DNA from 3 places in the Amycolatopsis stemonae genome. Region 2 is predicted to be linked to each of the others. Evidence: riboswitches for the same ligand, from Rfam matches in the RefSeq annotation. Region 2 holds a riboswitch; each other region holds the start of a gene.
The links. A riboswitch is a leader RNA that binds a small molecule or an ion and turns the genes downstream of it on or off. The one in region 2 is predicted to bind thiamine pyrophosphate.

Region 1: linked by a shared signal. The riboswitch ahead of thiO (glycine oxidase ThiO) and the one ahead of ACYVLJ_RS01790 (thiamine ABC transporter substrate-binding protein) in region 2 are both predicted to bind thiamine pyrophosphate.
Region 3: linked by a shared signal. The riboswitch ahead of thiC (phosphomethylpyrimidine synthase ThiC) and the one ahead of ACYVLJ_RS01790 (thiamine ABC transporter substrate-binding protein) in region 2 are both predicted to bind thiamine pyrophosphate.

What each region holds. Positions count from the first base shown of each region.
Region 1 covers NZ_BAAGUJ010000001.1:857,323-861,788, reverse strand. The annotation lists gene ACYVLJ_RS04295 (hypothetical protein) at 1-63, shown strand, start outside; gene thiE (thiamine phosphate synthase) at 67-732, opposite strand; TPP riboswitch at 846-951, shown strand; gene thiO (glycine oxidase ThiO) at 945-2,021, shown strand; gene thiS (sulfur carrier protein ThiS) at 2,021-2,221, shown strand; gene thiG (thiazole synthase) at 2,223-2,981, shown strand; gene ACYVLJ_RS04270 (MarR family winged helix-turn-helix transcriptional regulator) at 3,080-3,508, shown strand; gene ACYVLJ_RS04265 (ion transporter) at 3,509-4,315, opposite strand; gene thiD (bifunctional hydroxymethylpyrimidine kinase/phosphomethylpyrimidine kinase) at 4,375-4,466, opposite strand, start outside.
Region 2 covers NZ_BAAGUJ010000001.1:347,855-352,320, reverse strand. The annotation lists gene ychF (redox-regulated ATPase YchF) at 95-1,177, shown strand; gene ACYVLJ_RS01805 (hypothetical protein) at 1,174-1,506, shown strand; gene ACYVLJ_RS01800 (hypothetical protein) at 1,746-1,874, opposite strand; gene ACYVLJ_RS01795 (4a-hydroxytetrahydrobiopterin dehydratase) at 1,951-2,235, opposite strand; TPP riboswitch at 2,268-2,375, shown strand; gene ACYVLJ_RS01790 (thiamine ABC transporter substrate-binding protein) at 2,400-3,449, shown strand; gene ACYVLJ_RS01785 (ABC transporter permease) at 3,560-4,466, shown strand, end outside.
Region 3 covers NZ_BAAGUJ010000001.1:848,350-852,815, forward strand. The annotation lists gene ACYVLJ_RS04225 (glycoside hydrolase family 15 protein) at 1-1,980, opposite strand, end outside; gene ACYVLJ_RS04230 (S1C family serine protease) at 2,183-3,094, shown strand; TPP riboswitch at 3,143-3,264, shown strand; gene thiC (phosphomethylpyrimidine synthase ThiC) at 3,258-4,466, shown strand, end outside.

The DNA of each region.
Region 1 (4,466 bases), 510 kb from region 2:
CAGCAGCCGACGACCTCGGCCCCGCCCACCAGCCAGGGCGCGGCGACCACCCCGACCCCGTAACCGTCAGGGGAGGCGGGCGCGCAGTTCGCGGGCGGCGGACTCGGGGTCCTCGGCCTCGGTGATCGCCCGGACGACCACGATCCGCGACGCGCCCGCTTCGAGGACCGAGGGCAGCCGGCCGGCGTCGATGCCGCCGATCGCGAACCAGGGCCGGCCGGGCGTCGATGCGGCGGTCGAGCGGACCAGGTCCAGGCCCGGCGCCGAGCGGCCCGGCTTCGTCGGCGTCGGCCAGCAGGGACCCGTGCAGAAGTAGTCCACGCCCGGTTCGGCCGCGGCCGCGGTGGCCTGCGCCACCGAGTGCGTCGAGCGGCCGATGACGACGTCCTCGCCCAGGATCCGCCGGGCCAGCGCCACCGGGATGTCGTCCTGGCCCAGGTGGAGGACGTCCGCGCCGACCGCCAGCGCCACGTCCGCCCGGTCGTTCACCGACAGCAGCGCCCCGTGCCGCGCGCAGGCCTCGGCCAGCACCTCCAGCGCCGCGATCTCGGCCGCGGCCTCGAGCGGCGCGCCGCCGGTCTTGTCGCGCAGCTGGATGATGTCGACGCCGCCGGCCAGCGCCGCGTCGGCGAACGCGGCCAGGTCGCCGCGGGCCGTGCGGGCGTCCGTGCAGAGGTACAGGCGAGCGGCGTCGAGCCGGGCGCGGATCTTGTCACCGGAGAGGGCGGGCATGGCGGCGACCGTACCCCGCCGGCGGACGGTCCGGCCAAGACCCGGTGCCGTTGCCGTGAAAGCCATCCGGCCGTGACCGCGCTTGGATTATCGACCAACGGCACGTAGGGTGGACGGGTCCGCACGGGAGCCCGGGGCACGGGCTGAGAGGGAGCTGCCGCTCCGACCGTGGAACCTGATCCGGGTCATGCCGGCGCAGGGAGCGTGATCCCATGACGAACAACCTGGCAGTGGTCGGCGGCGGCGTGATCGGGCTGTCCGCCGCGTGGCGCGCGGCGCGAACCGGCCGAAGCGTCACCCTCTACGACCCCGAACCCGTCCGCGGCGGCGCGTCGTGGCTGGCCGGCGGCATGCTCGCCCCGGTCACCGAGGCCTGGCCGGGCGAGGAGGACGTCCTCAGCCTCGGCGAGGAGTCCCTGCGCCGTTGGCCCGGCTTCGCGCGCGACCTCGCGCAAGAGGGCGTCGACCCCGGCCTGGCCGAGCACGGGACGCTGGTCGTCGCCTTCGACAGCGCCGACGCGGGGTACCTCGACATCCTCGCCGGTCACCTGCACGCGCTGGGCCGCACGGCCGAACGCCTCACCGGCCGGGAAGCCCGGCGGCTCGAACCGGGCACCGGATCCGTCCGAAGTGGACTCCACGTGCCCGGCGACCTGGCCGTGGACAACCGGAAACTGCTCAACGCGCTGTACGCGGCCTGCCAGGAACGCGATGTGCGGTTCGTCCGGGAACGCGTGGCCGCCCCGCCGGACGCGGACGCCGTCGTGCTCGCGGCGGGCGCGTGGACCGGGCGGCTGCACCCGCGGCTCGCCGGGGCGGTCCGCCCGCTCAAGGGCGAAATCCTCCGGCTCCGGCCCCGGCGCGGCTGCCTCCCGCCGCCGAAACGCACGGTTCGCGCCGTCGTCGAGGGGCACCCGATCTACCTCGTGCCGCGCGGCGACCAGGAGCTCGTCCTCGGCGCGACGCAGTACGAAGCGGGCTTCGACCAGGCCGTCACCGCCCGCGGGGTCCGCGAGCTGATCGAGGGCGCCGAACGGGTGTTCCCCGCGATCACCGAGTACGAGCTGGTCGAGACCGCCGCGGGCCTGCGGGCCGGCAGCCGGGACGTGCTGCCGTACATCGGCGTCCTGGACGACGGCGTCTTCGCCGCGACCGGGCACCACCGCAACGGCCTGCTCATGGCCCCCGTGACCGCGGACGCCGTGGTCGCGTGGCTCGAAGGCGAGAAGCCGCCCGAAGGCGTCGAAGCGGCTTCGCCCGACCGCCTGCACCAGAAGGAGCACGTGTGATGGAGATCAAGCTCAACGGCCGGTGGACGGAGTTCCCGGACGGCGCGACCGTCGCCGACGTCCTCGACGCGTCCGGCGGGCAGCGGCCCGGCATCGCCGTCGCGGTCGACGGCGTCGTCGTCCGCCGCACCGACTGGGCCACCACGGCCGTGCCGAAGGGCGCGGGCGTCGACGTGCTCACCGCCGTCCAGGGAGGCTGAAATGGAGACGGAACCGCTGGTCATCGGCCCCTGCAAGCTGACGTCCCGGCTGATCATCGGCACCGGCGGCGCGGCCAACCTCGCCGTGCTCGAACGCGCGCTGGTCGCGTCCGGCACCGAGCTGACCACGGTCGCGATGCGCCGCGCGGACGCCGAGGGCGGCTCCGGTGTCCTCGAACTGCTCACCAAGCTCGGGATCGAGCTGCTGCCGAACACCGCGGGCTGCCGCACGGCCGCCGAAGCCGTGCTCACCGCGCAGCTCGCGCGGGAGGCCCTCGGCACCGACCTGGTCAAGCTCGAGGTGCACGCCGACGACCGGACGTTGCTGCCGGACCCGTTCGAGACCCTCGACGCCGCCGAACGGCTGACCGCCGACGGGTTCACCGTGTTCGCCTACACGAACGACGACCCGGTGCTGGCCCTGCGCCTGGAGGAGGCCGGCTGCGCCGCGGTGATGCCGCTGGGCGCGCCGATCGGCACCGGCCTCGGCATCCGGAATCCGCACAACATCGAGCTGATCGTCTCCCGGGCGGGCGTGCCGGTGATCCTGGACGCCGGGATCGGCACGGCGTCCGATGCGACGCTGGCGATGGAGCTCGGCTGCGACGCCGTCCTGCTCTCGACGGCCGTCACCCGGGCGGCGGACCCCGAACGGATGGCGTCGGCGATGCGATCGGCCGTCGTCGCCGGTCACCTCGCGCGCAGCGCCGGCCGCGTACCGCAGCGGTTCTGGGCGCAGGCTTCGAGTCCACCCCGGTGAACCAGGGTGCCTTAACGCCGAACGTGCACGGCGAGCCCGTAAGGTGGACGGCACTTTCCGGCGCATCCGCGGCGGGGCCAGGGCAGAAGGAGCCAGCCGTGACCACATCGGTTCAGGACACCTCGGGCAGGTTGTACCTCGCCGTCGGCAGGCTGTCCCGGTCGTTGCGCCAGGCCGGCGTGCCCGGGCCGGGCCACGGCGCCATCTCGGCCCTCGCGACGCTGGTGATCTCCGGTCAGCTGCGCCTCGGCGACCTCGCCGCGAAGGAGGGCGTCGCCGCGGCGACCATGTCGCGGATCATCGCGTCCCTGGTCGAAGCGGGGTACGTCAGCCGCGAGTCCGACCCGGTCGACCGGCGCGCCTGGCTCGCGAAGGCGACCGAAGAAGGCGAGCGGCTGGTGTCCGGCGTCCGGTCGACGCGGGTCCAGGAGCTGAACCGGCGCCTCGACCGCTTGACGCCCGAGCACCGCGAAGCGCTGACGGCGGCGCTCCCGGCACTCGAAGCCCTGATCGCCGACGAGGGCTGACTAGGGGACCCGCTCCCGGCGCAGCTGGGCGAGTTCGGCGCGGACGGCGCGCAGCTCGTCGAGGATCTCCTGGTTGGCCGCGGCCTGTGCTTCGGCCTGTTTCGCCTCTTCCTCGCGGATGTCCTGGCGCAGCTCGTCTTCCATGCCGCTGACCACGACGGCGATGAAGAGGTTCAGCACCGCGAAGCTGGACACCAGGATGTAGACGACGAAGAAGATCCAGGCCATCGGCGCCTGTTCCATGATCGTCTTCGCGATGTCCGGCCACGCTTCGCCGGTCATCACCTGGAACAGCGTGAACAACGACGTGCCGAGGTCGCCGAAGTCGCCCGGGTCGATGACGCCGAACAGCTTCGTCGCCATGACGCCCGCGACGAAGATGATCAGGGCGAGCAGTGCGGCGATCGAAGCCATCCCGGGAATCGCGGCGAGCAGCCCGGAGACGACCTTCCGCATCGACGGCACGACCGAGATCAGCCGCAGCACGCGGAGCACGCGCAGCGACCGCAGGACGGCGAACGGCCCGGTCGCCGGGATCACCGCGATGCCGACGACCAGCAGGTCGAAGACGTTCCAGTGGTCGCGGAAGAACCCGCCGCGGTAGGCGTAGAACTTCGCCAGCAGCTCGGCGACGAAGACGCCGAGCGCGATGTGGTCGAGGGTGTGCAGGAGCCCGCCGAAGCCGTCCATCAGCGACGTCGACGTTTCCATGCCGAGCGTGACCGCGTTGAACACGATCACCGCGATGATGAAGTTCTGGAAGCGGCGGTCTTCGAGGACCTTCGCCACCCGCTCGCGTCCGGTCAAGGCCGCCCCCCGCGTGAGTCAAGGATCAGTAAACGCAGGGATGGTAACCGGGCCGGTGCTCAGCGTTCTTCGGGTGCCAGCCGCCAGAAGGCCGAGACCGGCCCGACCTTGGCGCCCATCGGGTACGCGTGCTCGACGGCGTGCGAGACGA
Region 2 (4,466 bases):
CATGCCAGCAGGTCAGGGCCGTTGCTGGCGGAAATCCGACGCCGCGTTGGGTGCACGCCGGGCGGCGGGGGCGAGCCACGTAGACTGCGGGGTCGTGAGCCTCACCCTCGGTATCGTCGGCCTGCCCAACGTCGGCAAGTCCACCCTGTTCAACGCGCTGACCCGCAACGACGTGCTCGCCGCGAACTACCCGTTCGCGACGATCGAGCCGAACGTCGGCGTGGTGCCGCTGCCGGACCCGCGGCTGGACAAGCTGGCGGAGCTGCACAAGTCGGAGAAGATCGTCCCGGCCGTGGTGTCCTTTGTGGACATCGCGGGCATCGTGAAGGGCGCGTCCGAGGGTGCCGGGCTGGGCAACAAGTTCCTCGCCAACATCCGTGAGGCCAACGCGATCTGCCAGGTCATCCGGGTGTTCGACGACCCCGACGTGGTGCACGTCGACGGCCGGATCGACCCGTCGAGCGACATCGAGACGATCAACACCGAGCTGATCCTCGCCGACCTGCAGACGCTGGACAAGGCGCTGCCGCGGCTGGAGAAGGAAGCGCGGACGAAGAAGGAGAACAAGCCCGCGCTGGACAACGCCCAGAAGGCGAAGGAGATCCTCGACGCCGGGCGCACGCTCTTCCAGGCGCAGAAGGAAGTCGACTTCGACGCGCTGCGCGAGCTGAGCCTGCTGACGACGAAGCCGTTCCTCTACGTCTTCAACGCGGACGAGTCGGTGCTCACCGACGAAGCCCGCCGCGAGGAGCTGACCAAGCTGGTCGCCCCGGCGGACGCGGTGTTCCTCGACGCGAAGGTCGAGGCGGAGCTGCTGGAGCTGGACGACGAGGAGTCGGTGCGCGAGCTGCTCGAGTCCGTCGGCCAGCCGGAGCCGGGCCTGTACGCGCTGGCCCGCGCGGGCTTCCACACGCTCGGGCTGCAGACGTACCTGACGGCGGGCCCGAAGGAGTCCCGCGCCTGGACGATCCCCCAGGGCGCAACGGCCCCGCAGGCGGCGGGCGTCATCCACACGGACTTCGAGCGCGGCTTCATCAAGGCGGAAATCGTCTCGTACGACGACCTGATGGAGGCCGGCTCGATGGCAGCGGCCCGAGCGGCGGGCAAGGTCCGCATGGAGGGCAAGGACTACGTCATGGCCGACGGCGACGTGGTGGAGTTCCGCTTCAACGTATGACGCGGCCGTTGTCGCCGGCCGAGCGAGCCGTGCTGGACCACTTGCTCGCCGGTGACTTCCCCGGCGCGCCGCGGCTGCGTGCCCAGCTGCCCACGGCGCGGGTCACCGGAACCTGCGCCTGTGGGTGCCCGACGATCGACCTCGTGGTGGACCCGGCCCTGCTCGCGGCCGACCTCGACGGCCGGTTGGTGGTGGAGGCCGACGCACCCGACGGCGGCATCATCGTGTTCGCCGAGGAAGGGCGGCTGTCGGGACTCGAGTACTGGTCCGTGAGTGACGACGTCCCAGCGGAGTTCCCGCCGCCGGAGCAGATCCAGCTAGCCGGGTAGCGACAGCCACTCCGACGAGTACGCCGCCGCACTGGGAGTCAGGGCGACGGCGCTCGATCGGCGGGTCCGGCTCAGCCGATGATGCCCATCAGGGCGATCGTGATCAGCACCACCGCGGGGGCGAGGGCGTTGATCCAGGCGCGCTGGGCGGGGGTGAGGGCGGCGGTGCTGTTCATGGCGTTTCCTTGGGCCGAAAACCGATGCTTCCGCCCTGCTCAGCGCGCTGATCATGCCCTTCGTTAGCGGCTGTGATCGAACTCACCGGCATCCGGGTGACGACGGCCGCGGGCGGTGAACCAGAGCACGCCGCCGGCCGCTGCCACCATCGCCGCGAATGCCGCCGTGCCCACCACGATCGCCTGCGTCATGATCCGTCTCTCCTAGCAAAGGTCGTTTACCGAGAGACGTCGAAACCGCGAAAAAGTGCACCCAGAGTTACCGAAGTCACACCGAGTCGAGCACCGAGTCGATCTGGGCCGCCAGTGAGAAGTCCTTCGCCGTCAGGCCGCCCGCCGAATGCGTCGAGAGCCGGAACGTCAGCGTGCGCCAGCGGATGTCGATGTCCGGGTGGTGGTCGGCCTGCTCGGCCAGCACCGCCACGCGGTCCACCACCTCGATCGCCTGCGGGAACGAGGCGAGCTCCACCTCGCGGGAGATCACCGCTCCCGACCTGGTCCAGCCCGTGCCCAAGCGTTCGTCGGCCTCGGAGTCGCTCAAGATTTCCGTCATGTCTCCATGGTCTTACGTCCTGGACTACGCTGCACGGTTGCCACGGGAGTCCGGCCGGTGCCGGGCTGAGAGGCGGGTATCCGCGACCGTTCGCACCTGACCGGATCATGCCGGCGAAGGGAGGGCTTCACCCCTCTTCGTCCGGTGAAGTGCAGGAGGGGTAGATGAAACGCAGGGCTGCGCGCGCCGCGACGGCCGTTGTCGTCGCGGGGGCCGTCACCGCGGGGTGCTCGCTGTCGAGCGGCGACGGCGGCACCCAGCAGACGCCCACCGTCACCCTCGTGACGCACGATTCCTTCCTGGCGCCGCAGGAGGTGCTCGACGCCTTCCAGAAGCAGTCGGGCATCAAGATCTCCGTGCTCAAGCAGGGCGACGCCGGTTCGCTGACCAACAAGCTCGTGCTGACCAAGGCCAACCCGATCGGGGACGTCGCGTACGGCGTCGACTCGACCTTCGCCTCGCGCGCGCTCAAGGAGGGCGTCTTCGACGCCTACACCAGCCCCGAGGCCGACCGCGGGCCGCAGCGCTACGCCGTCGACCCCGAGCACCGGCTCTCCGCGGTCGACGTCGGCGACGTCTGCGTCAACGTCGACACGAACTACTTCACGAGCAAGGGCATCCCGGCGCCCGGGACCTACGACGACCTCGCCGACCCGAAGTACAAGGACCTGCTGGTCGCGGAGGACCCGGCGACGGCGTCCCCGGGGCTCGCGTTCCTGCTCGGCACGATCGCGAAGTACGGCGAGGCCGGCTGGAAGGACTACTGGAGCAAGCTGAAGGCCAACGGGGTCAAGGTCGTCAGCGGCTGGGAAGAGGCCTACACCAAGGACTTCTCCGGCTCGGCGGGCAAGGGGCCGCGCCCGATCGTCGTCTCGTACGCGTCTTCGCCCGCCGCCGAGGTCGGTGACGACGGCAAGCCGCGCACCAAGGCGCTGCTCGACACCTGTTACCGGCAGGTCGAGTACGCCGGCGTGCTGGCGAACGGCAAACAGACCGACAGCGCGCGCAAGGTCGTGGACTTCCTGCTCTCGCAGCAGTTCCAGACGACCGTCGCGGCGAACATGTACGTCTACCCGGCGCGGCAGGACGTCGAGCTGCCCGCGGGCTGGGCGCAGGTCGCGCCGCTGCCGCAGAAGCCGCAGACGCTGCCCGCGGACCAGGTCCAAGCCGGGCGCGAGAAGTGGATCGGCGAATGGCGCACGCTCGTGCAGTGACATCCGAGGCGTCGCCTCGGGCCGGGGGTTCCGCCGCCCGGAACCACCGAAAACCACCGGTCCTGGCCCCGCCGAGGACCGCTCGAGGGTTCGGCCTGGCGCTGCTCGGCCTGGCCCCGATCGGGTTCCTGGTGGTGTTCTTCGCCTGGCCGGTGCTCGCGATCATCGGCCGCGGGTTCGCCGCGGGCGGTCTCGACACCGTCCTCGGCGACGTGCGCACCTGGCAGCTGGCCGGCTTCACCGTGGCGACGGCGGCCGCCTCGACGGTCGTCGCCGTGGTCGCCGGGCTGCCCGTGGCCTTCCTGCTGGCCCGGGTGAAGCTGCCCGGCGTCGGTCTTGCGCGGACGCTGGTGCTCGTTCCGTTCGTGCTGCCGACCGTGGTCGTCGGCCTGGCGTTCCGGGCGCTCTGGCCGGACGGCGGCGTGCTGCCGATCGTGCTGGCCAACGCCTTCTTCAACGTCGCCGTCGTCGCGCGGACCGTGGCCGGGCTGTGGGCCCGGCTGGACCCGCGGACGACCGACGCCGCCCGCGCGCTCGGCGCGTCGCCGTGGCGGGCCTTCCGGTCGGTGACGCTGCCCGCGCTGGCCCCCGCGATCGCGTCCGCCGCGGCCGTCGTGTTCCTGTTCTGCGCCACCAGTTTCGGCGTCGTGCTCATCCTCGGTGGCGCGAAGTACCGGACCCTCGAGACCGAGATCTACCTGCGGACCGTCGACCTCCTGGACCTCTCGGGCGCGGCCGCGCTTTCGCTGATCCAGTTCGCGGCCGTGGTCGCCGCGCTCGTGCTCGGCGGCCTGGCGCGACGGCGCAAGGACGGCGCCCGGACCGGGTCCGGCCGGGTGCGACGACCCCGCCGCGGGGAGTGGTGGGTCGTCGTCGCCGCGGGCGTGGTGCTCGCACTGCTGCTGACGCCGATCGTCGCGCTGCTCGCCGAATCGGTGTCCGCCGGGAACGGCTGGAGCCTGGCCGGTTATCGAGCGTTGACCACCACCGGAGAGAAGGGCGCGCTGCAGGTTTCCG
Region 3 (4,466 bases), 500 kb from region 2:
CATGGTCTCCGCCGAGCTGCTCACCCGGCCGAGGTCACGCAGCCGCCGCGCGGCCGACGCCGGGTCGCCGAGCGTCAGTTCGTACTCGCCGCGCTCGCCGGCGAGCAGCGGCCACAGCCGGCCGAACGTCGTGCGGCTCCCGGCCGGGAACGTGTAGTCCCACGGCGAACCGTCGGCCTGCTCGCCGTAGCCGTCCTTCGTGTACCGGTGCCAGAACTGCCCGGTCGGTGTCGTGAACGCGATGTCCTTGTCCGTGACGCGGACGCTGTTCCTGATCACCGGGTCGTCGGCGCGGTAGACGCCGAGCCGGACCAGGTCGAGGAAGCCCGCGTCGGTGACCGCGCGCTGGTCCATCGTGACGCTCGAGTTGCCGAGGTTGTACGTCGTCCCGGCGTTGGCGTTCGCGTCCTTGGTGAGGCGGACGAAGTACGGGTCCTTCGACAGCGGCCCGTTCGTGGTGATCGTCTGCTTCGGCAGGTCGGCCTTCATCTTGTCGGCCGCGGCCAGGTACCGGGCGGCGTCGGCGGACGCGCCGTTGTGCGAAGCGATGTCCGCGGCGCAGACGAGCCCGGCGATCACCGAGGCGATGGTCGACGGGGACCAGCCGTCCTGCTCCTCCCAGCGCTCCTGCTGGGTGTACGGCGACGCCTGCCCGTTCGGACCCCGGTACCCGATGATGAAGTCGGCGGCCTTGCGCACGCCGGGCCACAGATCGGTCCGGCCGAGCTGCTGGGCCAGCACGATCGGGAACGCGGTCTCGTCGAGCTGGACCGACGTCCAGTACGGGACGCCGTCGACGCGGCTGTTCTGCGGCAGGTGCCCGTCGGCCTGCTGCTGCGTGCCGAACATGTACGACACCGCGCGGTTCGCCGCGGCCCGGTCGCCGCCGGCGGCCAGGCCGGTCGCGATCTGGTAGAGGTCACGCGGCCAGACCAGGTGGTAGGTGCCGGACGGCGACCACTCCGGGTCGTTGTTCCCGAACCGCCACGGCATGCTCGGCGACGCGATGAAGGCGCCCGGGTGGTGCTTGTCCTCGCTGGCGGCGAGGGTCAGCATCGACGCCTTGTACAGGTCGCGCTCGGCGTCGGTCTTCAGCGACGACGGTGGCTTGCTCACCCCGCGCAGGTACTGCTCCCAGCCGCGGTCGTACGCGCGGGTGATGTCGCGGACCCCGCGTCGCTGCGACGCCTGCGCGCTCTTCACCGCGTCGGCGGCCTTCGCGCCCATGCCGAGCGCGAGCGTGACGTGCCGGTTCCGGACGCCGTCGGCGGTCGTCTGCCCGGTCAGCACGACGTTGCCCTTGGCGGCGGTGTCGTACTGCGCGAGCTTGAAGGTCTTCGTGAGCTGTGTGTTCCCGTCGGACACGCCCGCGTAGCCGACGCTCGTCTTCGTGAAAGCGGGCTTCGCGGTCAGCGCGGCGGCGTTCGTCGCGTCCTGCGCGGTGACGGCGTCGCCCTGGCGCGCGGCCGAGTCGTCGGAGCCGTCGTTGGTGAGGTCCGGGTCGGCGACCGCGTAGAGCTGGTAGGGCCGCCCGGTGAGCGACTGGAAGTCGACGTCGACCAGCACGGTCGTGGCGGCCGGGTCGGTGACGTAGGTCTTGGTGAGGCGCCAGCGGTGCTGGTCGTCGGTGCTGGTCTGCTCGTAGGTCAGGCTGTCGGCGTCGGTGCGCCGGACCTGCTGGGACTTGGCGGTGTAGTCGGCGACGGCGAAGCTGCGGCCGTCCGTGACGACGAAGTTCGCCGACCGGACGCTCGGCGTCGACAGGTCCGGGTAGTACACCTCGGACATCTGGCCGCCCTGCAGCGTGAACCAGACGTTGCTCGAGCGGTCGTGAGCCGTGCCGAAGCCGGTCTTGTTCGCGGGCAGCCAGCTCGGATGGGCTCCGGGAGCGCCGGGAGCCTCACCCTGGGCCGCCGCGGTCGCCGGGATCAGTCCGGTGACCAGCAGCCCGGCGAGGGCGCCGAACATGAGTTTTCGCATATCAACCCCACAGAAGATCGCTTCTGCACCGTTACAGAAGCGCTTTGGGAGTCTGCCGCCGAATCTTCACCGGCGCATGGTCCGAACCGGTGAACCACTGACCGTCACTGGTCCGGTCGGCGGTTCACGGACAGCGAACCCGCGCCCACCTCGTTCGGGCGCACACTTGTAGTACCTGCAACGGTGTAATCGAGGTGCATCCATGGACGAGGCGATGGACGCCTATTCGCGCGCGGTCAGCACCGTCGCCAAGACCGTCACCCCGCACGTCGCCGGGGTGCAGCTCGCACGTGGCGGCGGCTCGGCCGTCGTCTTCGCCGACGACGGCCACCTGCTCACCAACGCCCACGTCGTCGGCGACCACCGCCGCGGCGTCGCGACCTTCGCCGACGGCAGCGAAGTGCCCTTCGACGTCGTCGGCGCCGATCCGCTGTCGGACCTCGCCGTGCTGCGGGCGCGTGGCGAGACGCCGTCGGCCGCCCAGCTCGGCGACGCCGACCAGCTCGTCGTCGGGCAGCTCGTCGTGGCCATCGGGAGCCCGCTCGGGTTCTCCGGCACCGTCACCGCGGGCGTCGTCAGCGCGCTCGGCCGGGCGCTGCCGGTGCGGCAGGGGCGCACCACCCGCGTGATCGAGGACGTCATCCAGACCGACGCGGCGCTCAACCCGGGCAACTCCGGCGGCGCGCTCGCCGACTCCGCCGGCCGCGTCGTCGGCGTCAACACCGCCGTCGCCGGCGTCGGGCTCGGGCTCGCCGTGCCGATCAACGCGACCACCCGGCGGATCATCGACACGCTCGTCGTCGAGGGCCGGGTGCGGCGCGCGTACCTCGGCGTCGTCGGCGTGCCCGCGCCGCTGCCGGACGACGTCGCCGAGCGCACCGGCCAAGCCGCCGGGCTGCGGGTCCACGAGGTGGTCGCGGGCGGGCCCGCCGACCGCGCCGGGCTGCACGCGGGCGATCTCGTCCTGACCGTCGGGCGCGCCCGCGTCTCGGACGCCCAGGGCATCCAGCGGCAGCTGTTCGCGGAGGTGATCGGCACCGCACTGCCGATCACTGTGCTGCGCAACGGAGCCATGGTCGACGTGTACGCGACCCCCGCCGAGTTGGTCGGGTGAGGTGAGCGGACTTGAGTATGCGCTCCCGGCGTGGCATGGTCGGGGGCACAACACCAACGCGGGAGCTCGCGCCATGGCGGGCTGAGAGGGTGACTTGCTTCGGGCAGGCGTCACCGACCGCATGAACCTGACCGGGTAATGCCGGCGTAGGGAGTGAAAGTCGTTGACGACGCTGGAAAACAAGCACGTCTCCGTCACCACGGGTCCGATCACCGGATCGCACAAGACGTACCACCAGACCGAATCCGGACTGCGGGTTCCGGCGCGCCGGATCGATCTCTCCAACGGCGAACACTTCGACGTCTACGACACTTCGGGCCCGTACACCGATCCCGACGTGTCGATCGACGTCCACAGTGGACTGCACCGGCTGCGCGCCGGGTGGGCCGACGGCCGTGCGCACAACACCCAGCTCGGGTGGGCCAAACAGGGTGTCATCACGCGGGAGATGGAGTACATCGCCGCCCGCGAACGGGTTGCGCCGGAGTTCGTGCGCGACGAGGTCGCGAGCGGGCGCGCGGTGATCCCGGTCAACCGCAGGCACCCCGAGTCCGAGCCGATGATCATCGGCAAGAACTTCCTGGTGAAGATCAACGCCAACATGGGCAACTCGGCCGTCTGGTCGTCGGTCGAGGAAGAGGTCGACAAGATGGTGTGGGCGACCCGCTGGGGTGCCGACACGATCATGGACCTTTCGACGGGCAAGCGGATCCACGAGACGCGCGAGTGGATCATCCGCAACTCGCCGGTCCCGGTCGGCACGGTGCCGATCTACCAGGCCCTGGAAAAGGTCGACGGGGAACCGGAAAAGCTGTCGTGGGAGATCTACCGCGACACCATCGTCGAGCAGTGCGAACAGGGCGTCGACTACGTCACGGTGCACGCCGGCGTGCTGCTGCGCTACATCCCGCTGACCGCGCGGCGCGTCACCGGGATCGTCAGCCGCGGCGGGTCGATCATGGCCGCGTGGTGCCTGGCGCACCACCAAGAGTCCTTTTTGTACACCCACTTCGAAGAGCTCTGCGAAATCCTGCGGCAGTACGACGTCACGTTCTCCCTCGGTGACGGCCTGCGTCCCGGCTCGATCGCCGACGCCAACGACCGCGCCCAGTTCGCCGAGCTGGAAACCCTCGGCGAGCTGACGCACATCGCGCGGTCGCACGACGTCCAGGTGATGATCGAAGGCCCCGGCCACGTGCCGATGCACAAGATCAAGGAGAACGTCGAGCTGGAAGAGAAGCTCTGCGGCGAGGCACCTTTCTACACGCTCGGTCCACTAGCGACGGACATCGCGCCGGCGTACGACCACATCACGTCGGCCATCGGCGCGGCCCAGATCGGCTGGTACGGCACGGCGATGCTGTGCTACGTC